DNA from 3 places in the Methylobacterium sp. V23 genome. Region 1 is predicted to be linked to each of the others. Evidence: predicted binding sites of a transcription regulator. Region 1 holds the regulator's gene; each other region holds the start of a gene.
What was found. The regulator PhoB, encoded in region 1, activates phosphate uptake and scavenging genes when phosphate is short. The targets are predictions, from matches to a motif close to TGTCATNNANCTGTCAT.

Region 1 (6,542 bases):
TGGGGCTGATCGCCCTGACGGTGGGTGCCCGCACCCTGCCGGTGACGCCGCGGAACGGCGGGCGCTTCGACATCCGCAGCGCCCTCCTGAACGCCGTGACCTTCGGGCTGCTCATCATCGGGGTCGACGGACTCGGCGACCCGGCGACCCGGGGCGTGGCGCTGGCCGAGATCGGGGCGGCCCTGGCGATCGGCGCGGTCTTCGTCTGGACCCAGACCCGGCTGGCGCGCCCGCTCCTGCCCGTCGATCTCCTGCGGATCCCCGCCTTCGCCCTGTCGATGGCGAGCTCCGTCGCCTCCTTCGCGGCCCAGATGATGGCCTACGCCGCCCTGCCCTTCTACTTCCAGGACGTGCTGCACCTCTCCGAGACGCAGACCGGCTTCCTGATGACGCCCTGGCCCCTGGCCATCGCCCTGATGGCCCCGATCTCGGGGCGCCTCGCCGACCGCTACGCCCCGGGGCTGCTCGGCGGCCTCGGCCTCGCCCTGATGGCCACCGGCCTGACGGCGACTGCCCTGCTCCCCGCGGGCGCGTCGCATCCTGACATCGCCTGGCGCCTGACCCTGTGCGGCCTCGGCTTCGGGTTGTTCCAGTCGCCCAACAACAAGGTCATCATCACCAGCGCCCCGCGGGACCGGAGCGGCGGGGCGAGCGGGATGCAATCCACCGCCCGCCTCACCGGGCAATCCTTCGGCGCGGCCCTGGTGGCGGTGATCTTCGGCCTGCACCAGGGCGGCCCGCCGGCGGGACCGGTGAGCGCGACCCTGTGGTGCGCCGTCGCGCTGGCGAGCCTCGGGGCGGTGACCAGCGTGCTGCGGCGCCAGCCCGGCGCCTGACGCATCCGCCGCGATCGCACCAGGACCCGTCCTGCGCGTTGACCCGGGCAGAGCCTCTCCCAAGGACGATCCCATGAACCTCGACCTGTCCGGCAAGCGCGCCCTCGTCAGCGGCTCCACCAGCGGCATCGGCTACGCCATCGCCAAGGCGCTGGGCGAGCTCGGGGCCAACGTGGCGATCAACGGGCGGACGCAGGAGCGGGTGCGCGACGCCGTCGAGCGCCTCAAGCGCGAGACCGGCCATGCCGGCTTCATCGGGGCACCCGGCGACGTCGCCAACCCGGACGGGGCGGCCCGGGTGGTCTCCGGCCTGCCGGACATCGACATCCTGGTGAACAACACCGGCATCTTCGAGCCGAAGCCGTTCTTCGAGATCCCGGACGAGGACTGGCGCCGGTTCTTCGACACCAACGTGATGAGCGGCGTGCGCCTCGCCCGGGCCTACACCCCCGGCATGGTCCAGCGCGGCTGGGGCCGGGTGGTCTTCATCTCCAGCGAATCCGGCGTGAACATCCCGGTGGAGATGGTGCATTACGGAATGACCAAGACCGCCCAGCTCGCGGTCGCGCGGGGGCTCGCCGAGACCGTGTCGGGCAGCGGCGTCACCGTGAACAGCGTGCTGCCGGGGCCGACCCTGTCGGAGGGCGTCGCCGAGTTCATGAAGAGCATGGCCCAGGGGCAGGACGGCGGAGCCGGGGGCGAGGTCGACCTCGACGCCGCCGGAAGGGCCTTCGTGGCCGAGCACCGCCCGACCTCGCTGATCGGTCGTCTCGCCACCGTCGAGGAGGTGGCCAGCATGGTCGCCTACCTCTGCAGCCCGGCCGCCAGCGCCACCAGCGGCGCGGCCCTCCGGGTCGATGGCGGCGTGGTGCGCAGCATCGTCTGAGGACGCGCCGCCCGGTCACGCGGCGGCGGGTGCGGTAAGGATTTCGCAACCTCTGCCGCCGACCCTGGCCCGAAGAGACGGGAGGGCAGGCAATGGGGGATTATGCGCTGGAAGGTCCGCGCTGGGGCACGGGCGCGGCGGGCACGAGCGGCGGCACCGTCACCTGGGCCGTCGACGGCACGATTCCCACCAGCTTCGTGAGCCTTCTCCAGGCCGCCTTCGCCACCTGGGCGGCGGCCGCCAACATCGCGTTCCAGCAGGTGGCCACGACGGCCAGCGCCCAGATCGACGTCACCCTCGGGGGAATCGACGGGCTCGGCGACACCCTGGGCTATGCCCATTATACCTATAGCGGCCAGCGCATGCAGTCGGTGGAGATCACCTTCGACAGCGGCGAGGGCTGGCACGCCGTCTCCGGCGGGCGGGTGGTCAGCACCCAGAACGTCGATCTCTCCCTGGTGGCGCTGCACGAGATCGGCCACGCGCTCGGCCTCGATCACTACAACACCAAGCCCGAGGTGATGAACGCCGTCCTCAACACCAGCATCAAGACCCTGGCGGCCGGCGACCTCGCCGGAATCCAGGCCCTGTACGGCGCGCCGAGCGCCCCGGTGATGGCCGCGGCCGCACCGTCGAGCCCGGTCGCCGCCTCCACCGCCCCGGCGGTCACGGCGGTGTATCGGTTCTACGACACCCATACGGGGGATCACTTCTACACCACGAGCACCGCCGAGAAGGCGCAGATCCAGCAGACGCTGCCGTGGTTCAACTACGAGGGCACCGCCTGGGCAGCCCCGGCCAAGGGCGCCGACACGGTGGACGTGTTCCGGTTCTTCGACACGGTCTCCAACGCCCACTTCTTCACGACGAGCGTGTCCGAGCGGGACCAGGTCCTGAAGACCGCGCCGAGCTACAAGTACGAGGGCGTGGCCTTCGAGGCCTACGCCGATGCCAGCGCCCCCGGCGGCCTGACCCTGGAGCGCTTCTACAACACCCAGACCGGCCAGCATCACTTCGCCGGCAGCGCCGAGGAGGCCAACGGCATCAATCACGGCGTCGCCGGTCCGGGCTGGGTCGACGAGGGCAAGGCCTTCACCGTCCACCTGCCCACCGACACGATGCTGTTCGCCTGAGCGGCGGGGCCGGCCGCTCGGCCCGGCGACTCGGCTCAGCCCAGCGACTCGGCCCGGCTACTCGGCTTCGGTCTCGAACATCTCGTCGAAGGAATAGCCCGAGCCGCGCACGGTGCGGATCGGGTCGCTCTGCCGCGGGCGGTTCAGGGCCTTGCGCAGGCGCCCGACATGGACGTCGACGGTGCGCTCGTCGATGTAGACGTCGTGGCCCCAGACGCCGTCGAGGAGCTGCTCGCGGGAGAACACCCGGCCGGGGCTCTGCATCAGGAACTCGAGGAGCTTGAACTCGGTCGGCCCGAGATGGATCTCGCGGCCCTCCCGGCGGATGCGATGGCTGACCCGGTCGAGCTCGATGTCGCCGGCCACCAGCAGGTTGGCGACGTGGGCGGGCTTGGCCCGGCGCAGCAGGGCGCGGACCCGGGCGAGGAGCTCGGGCACCGAGAACGGCTTGACGATGTAGTCGTCGGCGCCGGTTCCCAGGCCGCGGATGCGGTCGCCCTCCTCGCCGCGCGCCGTGAGCATGATCACCGGCAGCCGCTCGGTCTCGCGTCGGGCGCGGATGCGGCGGCAGAGCTCGATCCCCGACAGGGCGGGCAGCATCCAGTCGAGCAGGACGAGGTCGGGCACCTGCTCCTGCAGGCGCAGGTCCGCCTCGTCGCCGCGGGCGGCCGAGTCGACGATGAACCCCTCGGCCTCGAGGTTGTAGCGGAGGAGAAGGGTCAGGGCCTCCTCGTCCTCGACGATCAGGATACGCGTACTCATCGTGCGCTTTCGATCAGACCGGCACGGGGTCAGGCCGCGCCGGGCATGTCCACGGTGGCGTAGTTGGAGGCGTCGTTCTTCGGGCGCTCGCGCTCGGCCAGCAGGTTCTCGCCGGTGACGAGGTAGTGGATCGTCTCGGCGATGTTGGTGGTGTGGTCGCCGATGCGCTCGATGTTCTTGGCCACGAACAGGAGGTGCGTGCAGAACGAGATGTTGCGCGGATCCTCCATCATGTAGGTCAGGAGCTCGCGGAACAGGGAATTGTAGAGGGCGTCGATGGCGTCGTCGCGCTCCCAGACGCCGAGGGCCGCCTTGATGTCGCGGCTGGCATAGGCGTCGAGGACGTCCTTGAGCTGCTCCTGCACCAGGTCGCTCATGTGCTGGACGCCGATGACGATCTTCTGCGGCTGGATCTGGTCGGCGATCGCCACGACGCGCTTGGCGACGTTCTTGGCGAGGTCGCCGATGCGCTCGAGATCGTTCGAGACCCGGATCGCCGTCACGGTCTCGCGCAGGTCGATGGCCAGGGGCTGGCGCCGGGCGATGAGCAGGATCGCCCGCTCCTCGATCTCGCGCTGCAGGGTGTCGAGGCGGGTGTCGGCGGCGATCACCGCCTGGGCCAGGGGCGCGTCGCGGCGCACCAGGGCCTCGCCGGCCTCGGTCATCATCTTCTCGGCGATGCCGCCCATCTCGGAGATCGAGCGGCGCAGGTCCTCAAGGTCCGTATCGTAGGATTTGACGATGTGGTCGGGCATGGGTCTCGCTCCTCGATCGGGCCCGCCTGTCCGGTGCCCGCCCTGGCGGTGATGTGGGGCGCGGGCCGATCCCGGCCGGCGGAGGATCAGCCGAAGCGGCCGGTGATGTAGTCCTGCGTCTGGCGCTTCTCCGGATTCATGAAGATGCGCGTCGTCGGGCCGAATTCCACCAGCTCGCCGAGATACATGAAGGCGGTGAACTGCGAGATGCGCGCCGCCTGCTGCATGTTGTGCGTGACGATGACGATGGTGAATTCCGAGCGCAGCTGCTCGATCAGCTCCTCGATGCGGCCGGTGGAGATCGGGTCGAGGGCCGAGGTCGGCTCGTCGAACAGGATCACCTCGGGGCGCTGGGCCACCGTGCGGGCGATGCAGAGGCGCTGCTGCTGGCCGCCCGAGAGGCCCATGCCGGACTGCTTGAGCTTGTCCTTCACCTCGTCCCAGAGGGCGGCCTTGCGCAGGGATTCCTCGACGCGCACGTCGAGGTCGGCCTTGGGCAGCTTCTCGTAGAGGCGCAGGCCGAAGGCGACGTTGTCGTAGATCGACATCGGGAACGGGGTCGGCTTCTGGAACACCATGCCGATGCGCGAGCGCAGCTCGTTGAGGTCGACCTTGGAATCCAGCACGTTCTGGCCGTCGAGGAGGATCTCCCCTTCCGCGCGCTGGTCCGGATAGAGGCTGTAGATCCGGTTGAAGGTGCGCAGCAGGGTGGACTTGCCGCAGCCCGACGGGCCGATCAGCGCCGTGACCTGGCGGTCGTGGAAGTTGAGGTTGACCGACTTCAGGCCGTGGAAGCTGCCGTAGTAGAAGTTCAGGTCCTTGACCGCGATGCGGACCGGTGAGGACTCGTCGGCCTTGTGGCGTCCGGTGAGCTGCGCGGACGTGATCCCGGGGGCGGCGTTCATCGGTTCAAGATCCTATCGGTCGAAGGAGCGGAGACGGGCGGCGCGCGGGTGGTCAGCGCGACCGCTCGGTCTTGATGACGAAGCGGGCCACGATCGAGAGGGCGAGGATCGTGACGGTGATCAGGAGGGCGCCGGCCCAGGCGAGCTGCTGCCAGTTCGCATAGGGCGAGAGGGCGAACTGGTAGATCATCACGGGCAGGTTCGGCACGCCGCCCATCAGGTTGGGGGCGAACCAGCTGTTGTTGTTGAGCGCGGTGAAGAGCAGCGGCGCGGTCTCGCCGGCGATGCGGGCCAGCGCCAGGATGATGCCCGTGACGATGCCGGCGCTGGCGCCGCGCCAGGTGATGCTCTTGATGACGATCGACGGCGGGGCGCCCAGGGCCGCGCCGGCCTCGCGCAGGGTCGAGGGCACGAGGCGCAGCATGTCCTCGGTGGTGCGCACGATCACCGGCGTCGCGATGATGGCCAGCGCCACCGCGCCGGCCCAGCCCGAGTAGGAGCCCATCGGGCGCACCATCAGCGTGTAGACGAACAGGCCGATGAGGATCGACGGCGCCGAGAGCAGGATGTCGTTGAGGAAGCGGATGACGTCGGCGACCTTCGAGTTGCGGCCGTACTCGGCCAGGAACGTCCCCGCCATCACGCCCACGGGCGTCGCGACCAGGATGGCCAGGAGGGTCATCACCAGGCTGCCGAGGATCGCGTTGGCGATGCCGCCGCCCTCGGAGCCGGGCCCCGGCGTCGGGGCGGTGAAGAGGGTCGGCGAGAAGCCCTGGATTCCCTCGATCACCAGCATGAACAGGATCGAGCCGAGCACGACGATGCCCACCAGCGTGGCGATCGTGCTCGCCAGGATCAGCGCCCGGTCGGCGATCCGGCGACCGGAACGGACCCGGCTGACCCGGGCCGGGGCGGCGGTGGTGGCGAGGGGGTTCGCGGCGTCCATGATGCGGCTCCTGACGTCTCGGTGAGGCTGGCCTCAGGCGACCTTCGCGCGGCGGGTGAGGAGGCGCGCGATGATCAGGACGAAGAAGGTGATGACGAAGAGGATGCAGCCGAGCGCCATCAGGGAGTTCAGCTGCAGGCCGTCGGCCTCGTTGAACTCGTTGGCGATGCGCGAGGCGATGGTGGAGCCCGGGTCGAAGACCGAGCCCGAGAGGCGGTTGGCGTTGCCGATCACGAAGGTCACCGCCATGGTCTCGCCGAGGGCCCGGCCGAGGCCCAGCATGATGGCGCCGATGATGGAGACCGAGGCCTGGGGCACG
Region 2 (6,542 bases), on a different contig from region 1:
CGCCGCGGCGCTCGCGGCGAGGCTCTGGGGGATCGCCGCCAGCGCGTTCGCGACCTCGGCCGAGGCCGTGGCGGCACCGGCGGACACGCCGCTAGCGACGTTCTTGGCGGCCGGGCCGAACATGGCGAGGCACTGGTTGTAGGCGAGGTCGTTCTTCAGGCGCTCACAATCGGAGACCGAGCGGGGCGCCCCTTGCGCCTGCGCCGGACGCACCGCCAGGAGGGGGAGGGCCGACAGGATCGCGAGGCCGAGCAGAAGCGAGGGCGTGCACAGGCGTGGCATTGAGCGGGACGACGGCCTTTTAACGAATGACACGGCGCGTGTCTGGCGCGCGAGTGCGGCGAAAACCCGACGCCGGACGACGTTTTCTGGCCAGCCCGGGGGTTCTCCCCGGTTCCCGCGCCCTCAGCCCCGATCCTCGGCGTCGTTCCTGCCCATCCAGCTGATCAGCGGCATCAGCGGGAAGATCCAGGCGATGCCGAGCAGGGCATAGAGCACCGCCTGCACGGGCGCCGGGGTCTCGGAGATCCGGCTGTCAGCCAGCGCCATGGCCAGCGGCGCGTAGATGATGATGAAGGCCAGCATCACGATCGTGCCGATCAGCGAGCGGGTGCGGCGGCGCATCGGCCTGATCCTCGAAGCGAACGGGTGTCTCCCAGCGGGGTAGAGCGCCGGGCGACCGATGGCAACGGCCGCGCCCGCGACCCTTTTCGCACCCGGCGTTCGCCCCGTCGCCTCAGAGCTCCGCCGAGCGGTTCGACAGCTCCATCCGCAATTGCCGGGCCGCCTCCTGCAGGGCGGCGTCGCGGCGGCGGCGGGGCCGGGGCACCGTCACGGGCATCTCGGCCGCCAGCCGGCCGGGGCTGCCGGCGAGCACAACGACCCGGTCGGCGAGAGTCACGGCCTCGTCGATGTCGTGGGTGACGAACAGGATGGTCTTGCCCGTCGCCGCCTGGATGCGCTGCAATTCGTCCTGCAGCCCCTCGCGGGTGAAGCTGTCGAGCGCCGAGAACGGCTCGTCCATGAGGAGCACGTCCGGGTCGACGGCGAGCGCCCGGGCGATGGCGACGCGTTGGCGCTGGCCGCCGGAGAGCTGGTGCGGCCAGCGCTGGCCGAGATCGCCGAGTCCCACGAGGTCGAGCATCGCCTGCGCCTTGGCCAGGCGCTCGGCCTTGGACAGGCCGCGGCCCTCGAGCCCGAAGGCCACGTTGGCGATGACCCGGCGCCAGGGCAGCAGCCGCGCATCCTGGAAGACCAGGGCCATGGGCGTGCGGCAGTCGGGGCGGGCCTGGAGGCGCACGGTGCCGGCGCTCGGCTCGGCCAGCCCGATCAGCACCCGCAGGACCGTGGACTTGCCGACACCGGATTCGCCGACGATGACGAGGAACTCGCCGCGGGCCACGTCGAGGTCGAGGTCCTGCAGGATGACGGTCCGGGTGCCGGCGCGCTCGTAGGCGAGGCTCAGGCCCGCGATGGAAATGATCGGGTCGGACATCTCAGGCGCGCCACCGTAGGAGCCACCCCTGGAGGGCGACGAAGGCCGTGTCGAACAGGCCGTAGAGGGCGGCCATGGTGAGCATGTAGACGACGACGATGTCGGTGGAGAGCAGGCTCGAGGCCTGCATCATCCGGGCGCCGACGCCGGGCACGCCGAAGATCTCGGCGGCCACCACCGCCATCCAGGCCTGGCCCAGGGCCGTGCGCAGGCCCACGAGGATGCCCGGGGTCGCGGCCGGGAGCAGGATCTTGGTGAGCCGGGACCAGGGCGAGCCGAAGCCGAAGGCCTGGGCCACCTCGATCAGGTCGCGGTCGACGCCGCGCACCGCCCCCTGCGTCGCGAAGAACACGATCCAGAACACGCCGATGGCGATGATGAAGACGGCGGCCTCCGGCTGGACGCCGAACCAGATGATGGCGAACGGCACCCAGGCCAGACCGGGAATCGGCCGCAGCAGGCGCACGATCCAGGCGGTCGCCGCTTCGAACCCGCGGAACATGCCGCTGAGGAGACCGAGCGCGATGCCCGCCCCCGCACCGACGCAGAGGCCGGTCACGTAGTGGCTGAGGCTCGACAGCACCGCCTCGCCCCAGACGCCGAGGCGCACCTCGTTGAGGAAGGCGGCCGGGATCGTGCTCGGCGGCGGCAGGAAGGCCGGGTTGATCAGGCCGAGGCGCGGCATCGCCTCCCAGAACAGCAGGAAGGCGAGGAGCCCGGCCGCCGCCAGGGCGGTGGAGCGCAGGGCCATCATGGCCAGTGCCCCGGACGGCGGCGGATCGGACCGGAGCGGGGGCGGCGCCGCGGCGGAAGAGGTCTGGGGGTCATCGGGCTCGTGGCTTGTGGCGGCATCGCGGCGCCGGGCGGAGCGGACGCGCGGGGAACGCAGGCGGGGGGAACGCGGGCAGGACGGGTGAGGGCATTCAGGCCCCGCAAGGGGCGGCGTCGCGGGTCGGCGGCCTCGCGAGGAGGGGGTCGAACGCGCGGGAACGGCCGGGCGGGGTGCCGCCGGGGGCCGAGCCGGCGGAGGCGACCAGGCGGTGACGCCCCGCAGGCGTTCCCACGGCATCGGACGGACCGGACGTGCCGACGCGGCGCGCGCGCATGCGGGCGACGCCGCCATCGCCGCTGACGCCGTCAGGGTCCGTGACCGGGTGGTCCGCCGCGAGGAGGGGCCGTGCGAGAGGGTCGCCGATCAGGCCGGCGGTGTCGGTGACGAAGACGCGCATGGAGTCCCTGGCGGCCGTCCGAACCGGATCGAGCCTGTCCCCGACCTACACGCAGCGCGGCGCGACCTCAAGAAAGCCGGGACTTGCCGGCTCCGGCCACGCGGGAGGCGGCGCCGGAGGGGGGACGAGCCCTCCGCCCGCTTCCATCGCCCGCTTCCATCGCCCGCTTCCATCGCCCGCTTCCATCGCCCGACGGGCATCCGCCCCTCCCATCCATCCGCCCGCCGCGCGACCGGGAGGGCGGGACGCACCTGTCCTCAGAACAGGTGCCGCAGGATGAAGAACAATCCGCCCGCCAGGGTGATGGCCGCCGGCAGAGTCAGCACCCAGGCGAGCGCCATGTTGCGCACGGTGGCGACCTGCAGGCCCGAGCCGTTGGCCGCCATGGTGCCGGCGACGCCGCTCGACAGGATATGGGTGGTGGAGACGGGCAGGCCGTAGAGCTCGGCCAGCCCGATGGTGCCGGCGGCCACCATCTCGGCCGAGGCGCCCTGGGCGTAGGTGAGGTGGGTCTTGCCGATCCGCTCGCCCACCGTGACGACGATCCGCTTCCAGCCCACCATGGTGCCGAGGCCGAGGGCGAGGGCGACGCAGACCTTCACCCAGGTGGGGATGTAGCGGGTGCCGTCGTTGAGCAGGCCCTCGTAGGCCTTGAGGGTCTTGGCCTCGGCCTCCGGGAAGCCGGCGCCGGCGGCCGGCAGCAGCCGCACCGCGTCGGCGGCGAGGTACATGTCGTTGCGCAGGTTGGGGGTCGCGGCGGCCGGCACCTGGCGGATCGTACCGTGGCGCTGCACCGAGGCGGCGATGTCGTCCGAGAGGGCTGCCAGCGCCGCGTAGACGGCGGGGGTGTTCAGCGCCTTGGTGCGCAGGGCCTCGCTGACCTGCCCGCGGGCAGCCGCCGCATCGGGACGGGCCGCGCCCGCGGCCCGGGCGGCGAACACCGTGCTGGCGTCCCGCGACTGCTGCACGAAGACCGGCGTCATGTCGTCCGACATGGTGCGGTTCAGGGCATAGGCGGTGGGGGCGGCGCCGATCAGGATCAGCATGATCAGGCCCATGCCCTTCTGGCCGTCGTTGCCGCCGTGGAAGAACGACACCAGGGTGCAGGTGAGGATGAGGAGGCCGCGGATCCAGAGCGGGGGCGGGGCCTCACCCGCGGGGGCCTCGTAGAGGTCCCGGCGCCGGACCACCGCCTTCATGACCAGCAGCAGCAGGGCCGCCAGGACGAAGCCGAGGACGGGAGAGAACAGCAGCCCCTCCAGCACCTTCACGGCCTGTCCCCACTCGACGCCGGAGGTGCCCTGGCCCTCGGGCGCCATCAGCTGGTTGGCGAGGCCGACGCCGATGACCGAGCCGATCAGGGCGTGGGAGGAGGAGTTCGGCAGGCCCAGCGCCCAGGTGCCGAGGTTCCACAGGATCGCGGCGATCAGCAGCGCGAAGATCATTGCGTAGCCGGCAGAGGAGCCGACCTGCAGGATCAGCTCCACCGGCAGCAGGGTGACGATGGCGTAGGCCACCGCGCCGGAGGACAGCATGACGCCGAGGAAGTTGAAGGCGCCGGACCAGATCACCGCCACCACCGGCGGCAGCGCGTGGGTGTAGATCACCGTCGCCACCGCGTTGGCGGTTTCGTGGAAGCCGTTCACGAACTCGAAGGCCAGGGCGATCAGGAGGGCCAGGGCCAGGAGGGCGAAGGCCCCGATCGCGAGCGGCGTCTCGCCGACCGCGTTCATGTCGTGGACCAGACTGTAGCCCGCATAGGCGAGGCCGCCCAGGAGGACGAGGGCGAAGGCCACGAGTCCCGAGACGTGGATGCTGCCGTCGAGGTTCGGGCCGGGGCGGCGGCCCGGCTCCGCCTGCGGCGCCGGGCGAAGTCCGGGGGCGATCGCATCAGCCATGATTTCGGCCATGATTGGGGTCTCCCGACAGGGCGATCGCCGCGGCGGGTTGATCCCGGCACGATCCCCGCACATCCCGGCTGTATGACGGTCCTGTCTCAGGACGATGACAGCCACGGGCCTCCTGGCATTGGCCGGGATGAAACCCATCTGTGATTCGTAATGGCCGCCGAAGCAGCCTGGAGCCCCTTAAGCAAGCGGCCCGAAACCTGTGCGCTGCAACACACGCATGCGTCAGCACTTGTTTGCCGAGGGGCAAACCCCAGATATAACAGCATCATGACGCTGTCGCGTCCGGTTTGGCCGCGCTTCCGACCTGCTCAAGGTCCGCGATTCTTCCCATTCATGTCCGCGGGTCGCCCGCTGTGTCCATGCAGGGGAGAGGCCCTCCCGAAGGCGACACGCTCCCGATCCGTCACACTCCGCTGGGCCCCGCCCGCGAAAGCCAGTCCGCGAGTCATCCGATCCATGAACCAGCTTGTCCGCATGTCACAGGTCGGCGAGGCCGATGCCATCGCCGAGCCCTCCGCCGAGCTGCGGGTGCCGTTCGCGCAGTCCGGTGCCTTCGTGTGCAAATTCATCATCGGCGAGCCCAATGACCGCGCCGTCTGCTGCGGCGCCCCGGCGCCCGACGGCAAGAGCTGGTGCGCCTTCCACCGCCGCATCGTGTTCGAGCCGGCCCGGCCCGGCCGCCTGCGCTGATCCGCAGACCCTCGATCGCACGCTGACCCCAACCCCGCCGGTATCCCCGGCGGGGTTTTCGTTTGCGGCGCCGAGCGAGTCCTAGTCCTCGCTCTCCTCCTCGTAGGGGCGATAGGTGCGCAGGCGCCGGCCATCGGGGAACTCGACGCTGCGGGACCGCACCACGAGGTAGCCGGCCTCCTGGGCCTGGCGGATCCGGCGGGCCCGGTCGTCCTCGTACACGAACGGACCGGTCGATTCCGGGACGACGCCGTAGCTGTAGCGAATCACCGGCGGCCGCGTCGTCACGCGCCGGACGGCGGGGTCCCGGTGCTCCTGGACCCGCGCCACCGTCCGGACGGCAGGACGACGCGACGGGGACGCCGCCGGGCGCGCGACCCGCACGCGGGCTTCGGTATTCCCACGCGCACGCGTCTCGCGCGCGCTCTTCGGCGTCCGGACCGCCGCATGCGTCGAGCGCCGGGTTTCGGCAGGCGCCGCCGACGGCTTGGGCGCCTCCGGGGTCGCCGCGGGCGTGGGCACCGGGGATGCGGACTCGGCGGTCCCCCGGGGGGGTGGGTCGGTCCAGGTCCGGCCGGATGCGGATGACGGCGGCGTCTGCGCGTGGACCAGGGCGGGCAGGAGACCCAGCACCAGAGCGAGGAACCCGAGGCGGCGAGGGGCGGCGAACGTCATGGGAACCTCCCAACGAGTCTAACGCTGCAATCAATGTTAATGCCGCGCCAAGATCTGCGGCCCATCCACCAGCGGAGACTTGGTGAATCGGGCGCCGAGATTGGCCCCGTGACGGGAAACTTAGCGAAACCTTAAGAGTTCGTCCACGGACCGCAACCATCGGGGTGCCGCAGGACACAGCTGTTCGCGCCGGCCCGGGGGTCCGGCATCTGGCCTCACCGGTCCAGGCATGGGAAAGGTCGGGCCGCCCGGCATTGCCGTGGAGCGCCTCGCGACCATCTTCGTTGACGCTCCACCGGCGTACCCGGCGTGGAGAGGAGAGCCATTTCATGAGACGACTTCCGTCGGTCCTTGCCCTCGCGGCCAGCACGGCCTTCGCCGCCCAGGCGGCCCTCGCGCAGACCGCCCCGGCGGCGCCCGCGGAGGCAGCGCCCCCCGCGGCCCCACAGACCTTCGAGAGCCCGATTCAGAACGGGAAGGGCGAGCCCATCGGCAAGATCATGATCCGCGACGGCGCGAGTTCCCTGGTCATGCGCGTGACGA
Region 3 (6,542 bases), on a different contig from region 1:
TCGGCCTCGCGCCGGCCGGAGAGCAGTTCGATGCGCTGTCCGCAGGCGGCTTCCGCCGCAGCCAGAAATTCCTGGCCGTTCTCGGCGTCGCGTGCGGCAGCGGTGGCCAGCACGAAGGTGCGCGACACGCGCATGGTCTCGCAAAGCACGCGGAAACGCGCGAGCGCTACGAGCGCCCGGCGCACCGCCTCCTCGTTCAGGCGGCCCGTGGACAGCACGTTGCGACCGAGGCCGCACAGCACCTTCTCGTTATAGAGCGGGGTGGGCGCCCGGGTCAGGCCGTCATAGGCGACGAGCCGCACCGAGTTCGAACCGATGTCGATGATCGCCACCGGCTCGATGTGGTCCCCGGCCCCAGACAAGGGGAGGCCCTGGATGGGCGCGGGGCGGGCTGGGTCGAGGCCCATGCGGGCTCCTCTGGACGGTCCGTCAGCCACGCTGCGCGCGTCGGCTCAGGGCGCGCGGGCTCGACTTCTTCGACGACTTGCCGCGCCCGGAGAGGCTTGGATTCGTCATGAAATACTTGTGCGCATTGAAGGGCTCCTCCCCTTCGGCAGGTTGGATCCGTTCGCTGGCACCCGACGCCAGTACACGCCAGCTTTGGCGGTTGTCGAGGAGATTGGCCAGCATGATCTGATCCAGCACCTGCTGATGCACCGTTGGATTGGTGATCGGCAGGAGCGCCTCGACCCGGCGATCGAGATTCCGGCTCATCAGGTCGGCTGACGAGATGTAGACGACAGCCTTGGGGTGGGGCAGCCCAACGCCGTTGCCGAAGCAGTAGATGCGCCCGTGCTCAAGGAAGCGCCCGACGATCGACTTGACGCGGATCGTCTCCGACAGCCCCGGGATTCCGGGTCGGAGGCAGCAGATGCCGCGGACCACGCAGTCGATCTGCACGCCGGCCTGGGAGGCGTCGTAGAGCGCGTCGATGATCTGCTGGTCGACCAGCGAGTTGCACTTGATCCAGATCGCGGCCGGCCGTCCGGCCTTGGCGTGAGCCACCTCCGCCTCGATGTTCTCCAAGAGGCGCGGTTTCAGAGTCAGCGGCGAGACCGACATCCGCTCCAGCTCGGCGGGCTCCGCGTAGCCGGTGATAAAGTTGAAGATCCGGCTGACATCCCGCGCCACGGCGGGATCGGCCGTAAAGAAGGAGAGGTCGGTGTAAATGCGCGCGGTGATCGGGTGATAGTTGCCGGTGCCCACGTGGCAGTAGGTGACGAGGCGGTCGCCCTCGCGTCGGACCACCATGGACAGCTTGGCATGGGTCTTCAGCTCGATGAAGCCGAACACCACCTGCGCGCCGGCCTTCTCCAGGTTGCGCGCCCAGCGGATGTTGGCTTCCTCGTCGAAGCGGGCCTTCAGCTCGACCAGCGCCGTCACTGACTTGCCGAGCTCGGCGGCTTCCGCCAGCGCCGCGACAATCGGGGAGTTCGAGGAGGTGCGATAAAGCGTTTGCTTGATCGCCACCACGTTGGGGTCGCGGGCAGCCTGAGCGAGGAACTGTACCACCGCGTCGAAGGATTCGTAGGGGTGGTGGACGATGAAGTCCTTTTGTCGGATCGCCGCAAAGACATCGCCGCCGCTCTCGCGGATGCGCTCGGGGAAGCGGGGGTTGTAGGACTTGAATTTCAGGTCCGGCCGGTCGATGCCCACGATTTGCGACAGCTCGTTCAGGGCCAGCATCCCCTCCACGAAGATCACCGCGTCGCTGCCGATCTCGAGTTCGTCGGCCACGAAGGCACGCAGGTCCTCGGGCATCCCGGCCTCGACCTCCAGCCGGATGACGACGCCGCGGCGGCGCTGCTTGAGGGCCGTCTCGAAATGCAGGACGAGGTCCTCGGCCTCCTCCTCGATTTCGAGATCCGAGTCGCGGATGACGCGAAACGCGCCCTGTCCGCGCAAGGCGTATCCCGGGAAGAGCCGCCCGGTGAACAGCACGATGACCTGCTCGATGGCGATGAAGCGGGCGGTCGAATCGTTCTCGGCATCCGGCAGGCGCACGAAGCGGTCGAGCACCGCCGGCAGGCGGATCAGCGCGCGCAGGGTGCGACCGTCTCGGGGGCGCACCAGCATCAGCGCGATGGTCGAGCCGAGATTCGGAATGAACGGAAACGGGTGCGCCGGATCGATGGCGAGCGGCGTCAGGACCGGGAAGACATGGTTGAGGAAGTAGTCTTCCAGCCACGCCTTGTGATCCTGGGTCAGGCCGGCGGGCTCCATGAGTTCGATGCCGACGCCGAGGAGTTCACCGCGCAATTCGCGCCAGCGCGCCTGCTGATCGAGGGCGAGCCGCGAGACCTCGGTCCCTACGCGCGTCAGCTGTTCGGCCGGGGTCAGGCCGTCCTGCGAGGGTAGAACGAGACCGGCACGGACCTGATCGTGCAGGCCAGCGACGCGCACCATGAAGAATTCGTCGAGGTTGTTCGCCGAGATCGACAGGAAACGGACCTGCTCCAGGAGAGGGTGGTTGGCGTTCGAGGCCTCCTCCAGCACCCGACGGTTGAACTGAAGCCAGGACAGCTCGCGGTTGACGAAGCGCTCAGGGGAGTGGCGCAGGGCGAGCCCCGCCTCCCGCACGGAATCGCGCGCCTCCGCGCCGAGGGGGGCCTCGGCGGGCGGAGGCGGCAGCTCTCCCGGGGGCGGCAGGTCGAGATCGGCATCAGGCAGGGCATCGGAGACGGGTTCCCTGGCATCCGGAAACACATCCCGCACCGTCTTCCCCGGCTGGGGTTTCGAGGCCACCGCTGCGGGCTGCCCGACTCGCCGGGCGGCGGGCCGGGCGGCCCGCGTACGGCCCTCGGTGGCACGCGGGGGTCCGGCATCCGCTGCCGTCGCGTCCGAGTCCATGTCCGCCAAGAGTTCGTCTCCTACAGGTCTTCGAGGGTCGGCGTCGTAGCACGGGGCCGGCCGGCGTTTGTGACGGTTGCATGACGATCTTTGGCACGATCGTCCGTCGTATCGGCATGCCGTCCTCAGCGCGGGGCATGATCCGCGGGATCCGCCTCGTCCTCGTCTTCCGGTTCCCCGGCGCCGAAACCGAGGCGCTCCAGCACCGCCAGTGCCAGGGGTTTGGTGATACGTCGGCCCCGGCTCAAGGCATCCCGGTCCAGGGCGGTGACCACCTCTCGGGCGCGCCCGAGGGAGCGGTCGATTCGAAGCGCCAGAGCCTCAACGATCGCGAGATCCACCACGAGTTGTCGGTCGACGAACAGCTTGACGAGGACCGCGCGCAACAGGGCGTCGTCCGGGGGCAGGATGGTGGCGCCGGGGGCGAGGCGCAGGCGGGAACGCAGGTCCGCCGTCGTCAGGCCAAGCCCATCCACTGAGGTGGCGGAGGTGACGAGGACTGGGCAGGCGCGCTCGCGTGCGAGGTTGAGGAGGTGGAACAGGGCCGCCTCGTCGCGGGGAGTGCCCCCGTCTGCGCCGATCCGGTCGATGTCCTCGATCACCAGGGCGCCGTTGGAGAGGAAGTGCGGCACCGTTGCTGCGGTAATCTCGGAAGCCCGGGCCGTCCAGGCATGGGAACGAGTCGCCCAGATCGAGGCGAGGTGACTCTTGCCGCTGCCCGGTGGTCCGGTGAGCAGGCACACCGTGTCGGGCCAATTCGGCCACGCCTCGATCAGCGTGTAGGCGGCCTCGTTGGCCGGTCCCACGAGGAAGTCCTCGCGGCCATAGCGCGGGTCGGCCGGCAGGTCGAAGGCCAGCTGCTTCGGGGGAACGGTGTCGCGGATTGCCATTCAGGGTTCGGGCTTTGACAGGAGCGCGGGTGCGTCCGCGTAGTAGAGCGGACTTCGGAGGTAGCGCTCCAGGACGAAGCGGACCAGCACGCCGATGGACGCCGCCACTGGAACGGCCAGCAACAGCCCGAGGAAGCCGAACAGCGAGCCGAAGGCGAGGAGCGCAAACATGAGCCAGACCGGGTGAAGGCCGACCGATTCGCCCACGAGCTTGGGTGAGATGATGTTGCCTTCGAGGAATTGTCCGACCACGAACACCCCGATGGTGAGGCCGATATGCAGCCAGTCGGAACCCGGCCAGAACTGGGCAAGGGCAACGCCGACCGAGAGCAGGAAGCCGGTCAGCGTCCCAACATAGGGGATGAAGGTGAGGAAGCCCGCGATGAGGCCGATGAGGACACCGAAATTCAATCCGACGAGGAACAATCCGACGGCGTAGAAGGTGCCGAGAATGAGGCAGACCAGGGTCTGCCCGCGGACGAACCCCGTCACTGCCCCGTCGATCTCACGCCCGAGGCGCCGTACGACCGGCCGATGCCGGGGCGGTACCCAGCCATCGAGGGTCCCGATCATCCGGTCCCAATCGACGAGAAGGTAGAATGCCACCACGGGCGTGACGACGAGGAGCGACGCAATGGAGATCAGCGCCTGGCTGCCCGACCACAAGGACTTCAGGAAAGTCAGGAACCAGGTGCCGCCCTGCCCCACCAGGGTGCCGACCTGCGACTGCAGGTCGGTGAGCACGTCGGCGCCACCCACCCGCTGCAGCAGCGGGCCCGCCCGCTCGGCGAGGATCCCCTGCAGTCGCGAGACCATGCCGGGCAGGGTCGCCACGAGGGCGGAGACCTGGTTGGCGGCGAGCGGCACCACGAGCAGCAAGACCACCACGAGCCCAACCACGAAGACCGCGAGAATCAGGAGCGAGGCCGAGAGCCGCCCGAGCCCGAGGCGCTCGAGCCGGTCCGCGATCGGGTCGAGGAGATAGGCCAGCGCGAGGCCCGCCACGAAGGGCAGCATGACGTCGGCAAGCAGATAGAGCAGGAGGGCGAAGCCCACGAGGGCCATCAGCCCGATCATCGCCCTGCCGCGCATCGGCCGTTCCCCGCCCCAATCGTCGTGTGCGCGACGTCGCCGTTCACGGATCAACAGTGGGAACGCGAGGGACCGCGGTCAAGGCTGCGAGGCGCATGCCGACGTTTCGCGCGCCCCGCTGGCGGAGCCCAGGCCGGGGACCTCGCTGCGAATACCCGCTAACCCACGAGGGGCGACCTGCAAGGACGGACTCGCGAAGGCGCGCGGGAGCGGTTAGAGGTCGCGGAACACGGACCTTCGGAGAGCGGCGCGGATGACCGGCGAGCCCAGACACGGAATGACCTACGCGGAAGCGGGCGTCGACATCGATGCCGGCAACGCCATGGTCGAGACGATCAAGCCGCTGGTGCGCGCCACCCGCCGACCGGGGGCCGATGCCGAGATCGGCGGGTTCGGCGGCCTGTTCGATCTGAAGGCCGCGGGTTTTAAGGATCCGATCCTGGTGGCGGCCAATGACGGCGTCGGCACCAAGGTCAAGATCGCCATCGAGACGAACCGGCACGACACCATCGGCATCGATCTCGTGGCCATGTGCGTCAACGACATCATCGTGCAGGGCGCCGAGCCGTTGTTCTTCCTCGACTATTTCGCCACCGCCAAGCTGGTGCCAGGCGTGGGCGCTGACATCGTGCGAGGCATCGCGGCCGGGTGTCGGCTCGCCGGCTGTGCGCTCATCGGTGGCGAGACTGCCGAGATGCCGGGCCTCTACGACGGATCCGACTACGATCTGGCCGGTTTCAGCGTCGGGGCGGCCGAGCGTGGGACCCTGCTGCCACGCGGCAACATCGTGCCCGGCGACGTCGTCCTTGGCCTGCCGTCCTCGGGGGTCCACTCCAACGGCTTCTCGCTGGTGCGCCGCATCGTCGAGAAGAGCAGCCTGTCCTACGACGATCCTGCGCCCTTCGAGCCTGCCCGGACCCTCGGCGAAGCCCTGCTGGAGCCGACCCAGATCTACGTCAAGCCGTTGCTGGCAGCCCTGCGTACCACCGATGGGATCAAGGCGCTCGCCCACATCACCGGCGGCGGTTTCCCTGACAACCTGCCTCGGGTGCTGCCCAACGGCGTCGGCATCCGCATCGACCTCGACGCGATCATCCCGCCACCGGTCTTCGGCTGGCTGTCGGACGTCGGCGCGGTCGCCGAATCCGAGATGCTGCGCACCTTCAACTGCGGCATCGGCATGGTCGTGGTGGTGGCGCCCGAGAGCGTGAGCGCGGTGTCGAAGGCCCTCGACCTCGGGGGCGCATCCCCGGTCCGCCTCGGCCGCATCACCCCGCGCGGGACCGAGCCCGTGACCTTCGAAGGCCGGCTCGCCTTCTGATGGCGGCCCTACCAACATCGTCGTCTTCGGTTGGCCGCAAGGCCCGCGTCGCGATTCTCATCTCGGGGCGCGGCTCGAACATGGCGTCGCTGATCGCTGCGGCCGAGGCGCCGGATTACCCCGCCGAGATCGTGCTGGTGGCATCCAATCGCCCCGAAGCGCCTGGCCTGACCTACGCGTCCGAGCGTGGAATTCCGACTCGTGCCGTCGATCACAAGGCCTACCCGAGCCGAGAGGCTTTCGATGCCGCGCTGCACGCCGAATTGGAGGCGGCCGGCATCAACCTCGTGTGTCTCGCCGGCTTCATGCGGATCTTCACCGCCGGGTTCGTCGAGACCTGGGCCGGGCGGATGATCAACATCCATCCCTCCCTGCTGCCGCTGTTCAAG

Region 2: CRT23_RS22615 (inorganic phosphate transporter) is a predicted target of PhoB. The motif match lies at 4,891-4,907, and genes of this name have one in related genera.
Region 3: CRT23_RS18895 (RNA degradosome polyphosphate kinase) is a predicted target of PhoB. The motif match lies at 2,920-2,936, and genes of this name have one in related genera.

The regions. Positions count from the first base shown of each region.
Region 1 is NZ_PDHT01000019.1:60,078-66,619, reverse strand. It holds gene CRT23_RS17920 (MFS transporter) at 1-836, shown strand, start outside; gene CRT23_RS17915 (SDR family oxidoreductase) at 910-1,722, shown strand; gene CRT23_RS17910 (matrixin family metalloprotease) at 1,815-2,855, shown strand; gene phoB (phosphate regulon transcriptional regulator PhoB) at 2,913-3,617, opposite strand; gene phoU (phosphate signaling complex protein PhoU) at 3,647-4,372, opposite strand; gene pstB (phosphate ABC transporter ATP-binding protein PstB) at 4,459-5,277, opposite strand; gene pstA (phosphate ABC transporter permease PstA) at 5,330-6,223, opposite strand; gene pstC (phosphate ABC transporter permease subunit PstC) at 6,257-6,542, opposite strand, start outside.
Region 2 is NZ_PDHT01000033.1:518-7,059, reverse strand. It holds gene CRT23_RS22635 (hypothetical protein) at 1-282, opposite strand, end outside; gene CRT23_RS22630 (DUF2842 domain-containing protein) at 406-624, opposite strand; gene CRT23_RS22625 (ABC transporter ATP-binding protein) at 737-1,495, opposite strand; gene CRT23_RS22620 (ABC transporter permease) at 1,497-2,249, opposite strand; gene CRT23_RS27970 (hypothetical protein) at 2,419-2,724, opposite strand; gene CRT23_RS22615 (inorganic phosphate transporter) at 2,982-4,634, opposite strand; gene CRT23_RS22610 (GcrA family cell cycle regulator) at 5,091-5,324, shown strand; gene CRT23_RS22605 (hypothetical protein) at 5,406-5,999, opposite strand; gene CRT23_RS22600 (superoxide dismutase family protein) at 6,329-6,542, shown strand, end outside.
Region 3 is NZ_PDHT01000021.1:50,725-57,266, reverse strand. It holds gene ppx (exopolyphosphatase) at 1-407, opposite strand, end outside; gene CRT23_RS18895 (RNA degradosome polyphosphate kinase) at 430-2,850, opposite strand; gene CRT23_RS18890 (hypothetical protein) at 2,976-3,734, opposite strand; gene CRT23_RS18885 (AI-2E family transporter) at 3,741-4,832, opposite strand; gene purM (phosphoribosylformylglycinamidine cyclo-ligase) at 5,086-6,153, shown strand; gene purN (phosphoribosylglycinamide formyltransferase) at 6,153-6,542, shown strand, end outside.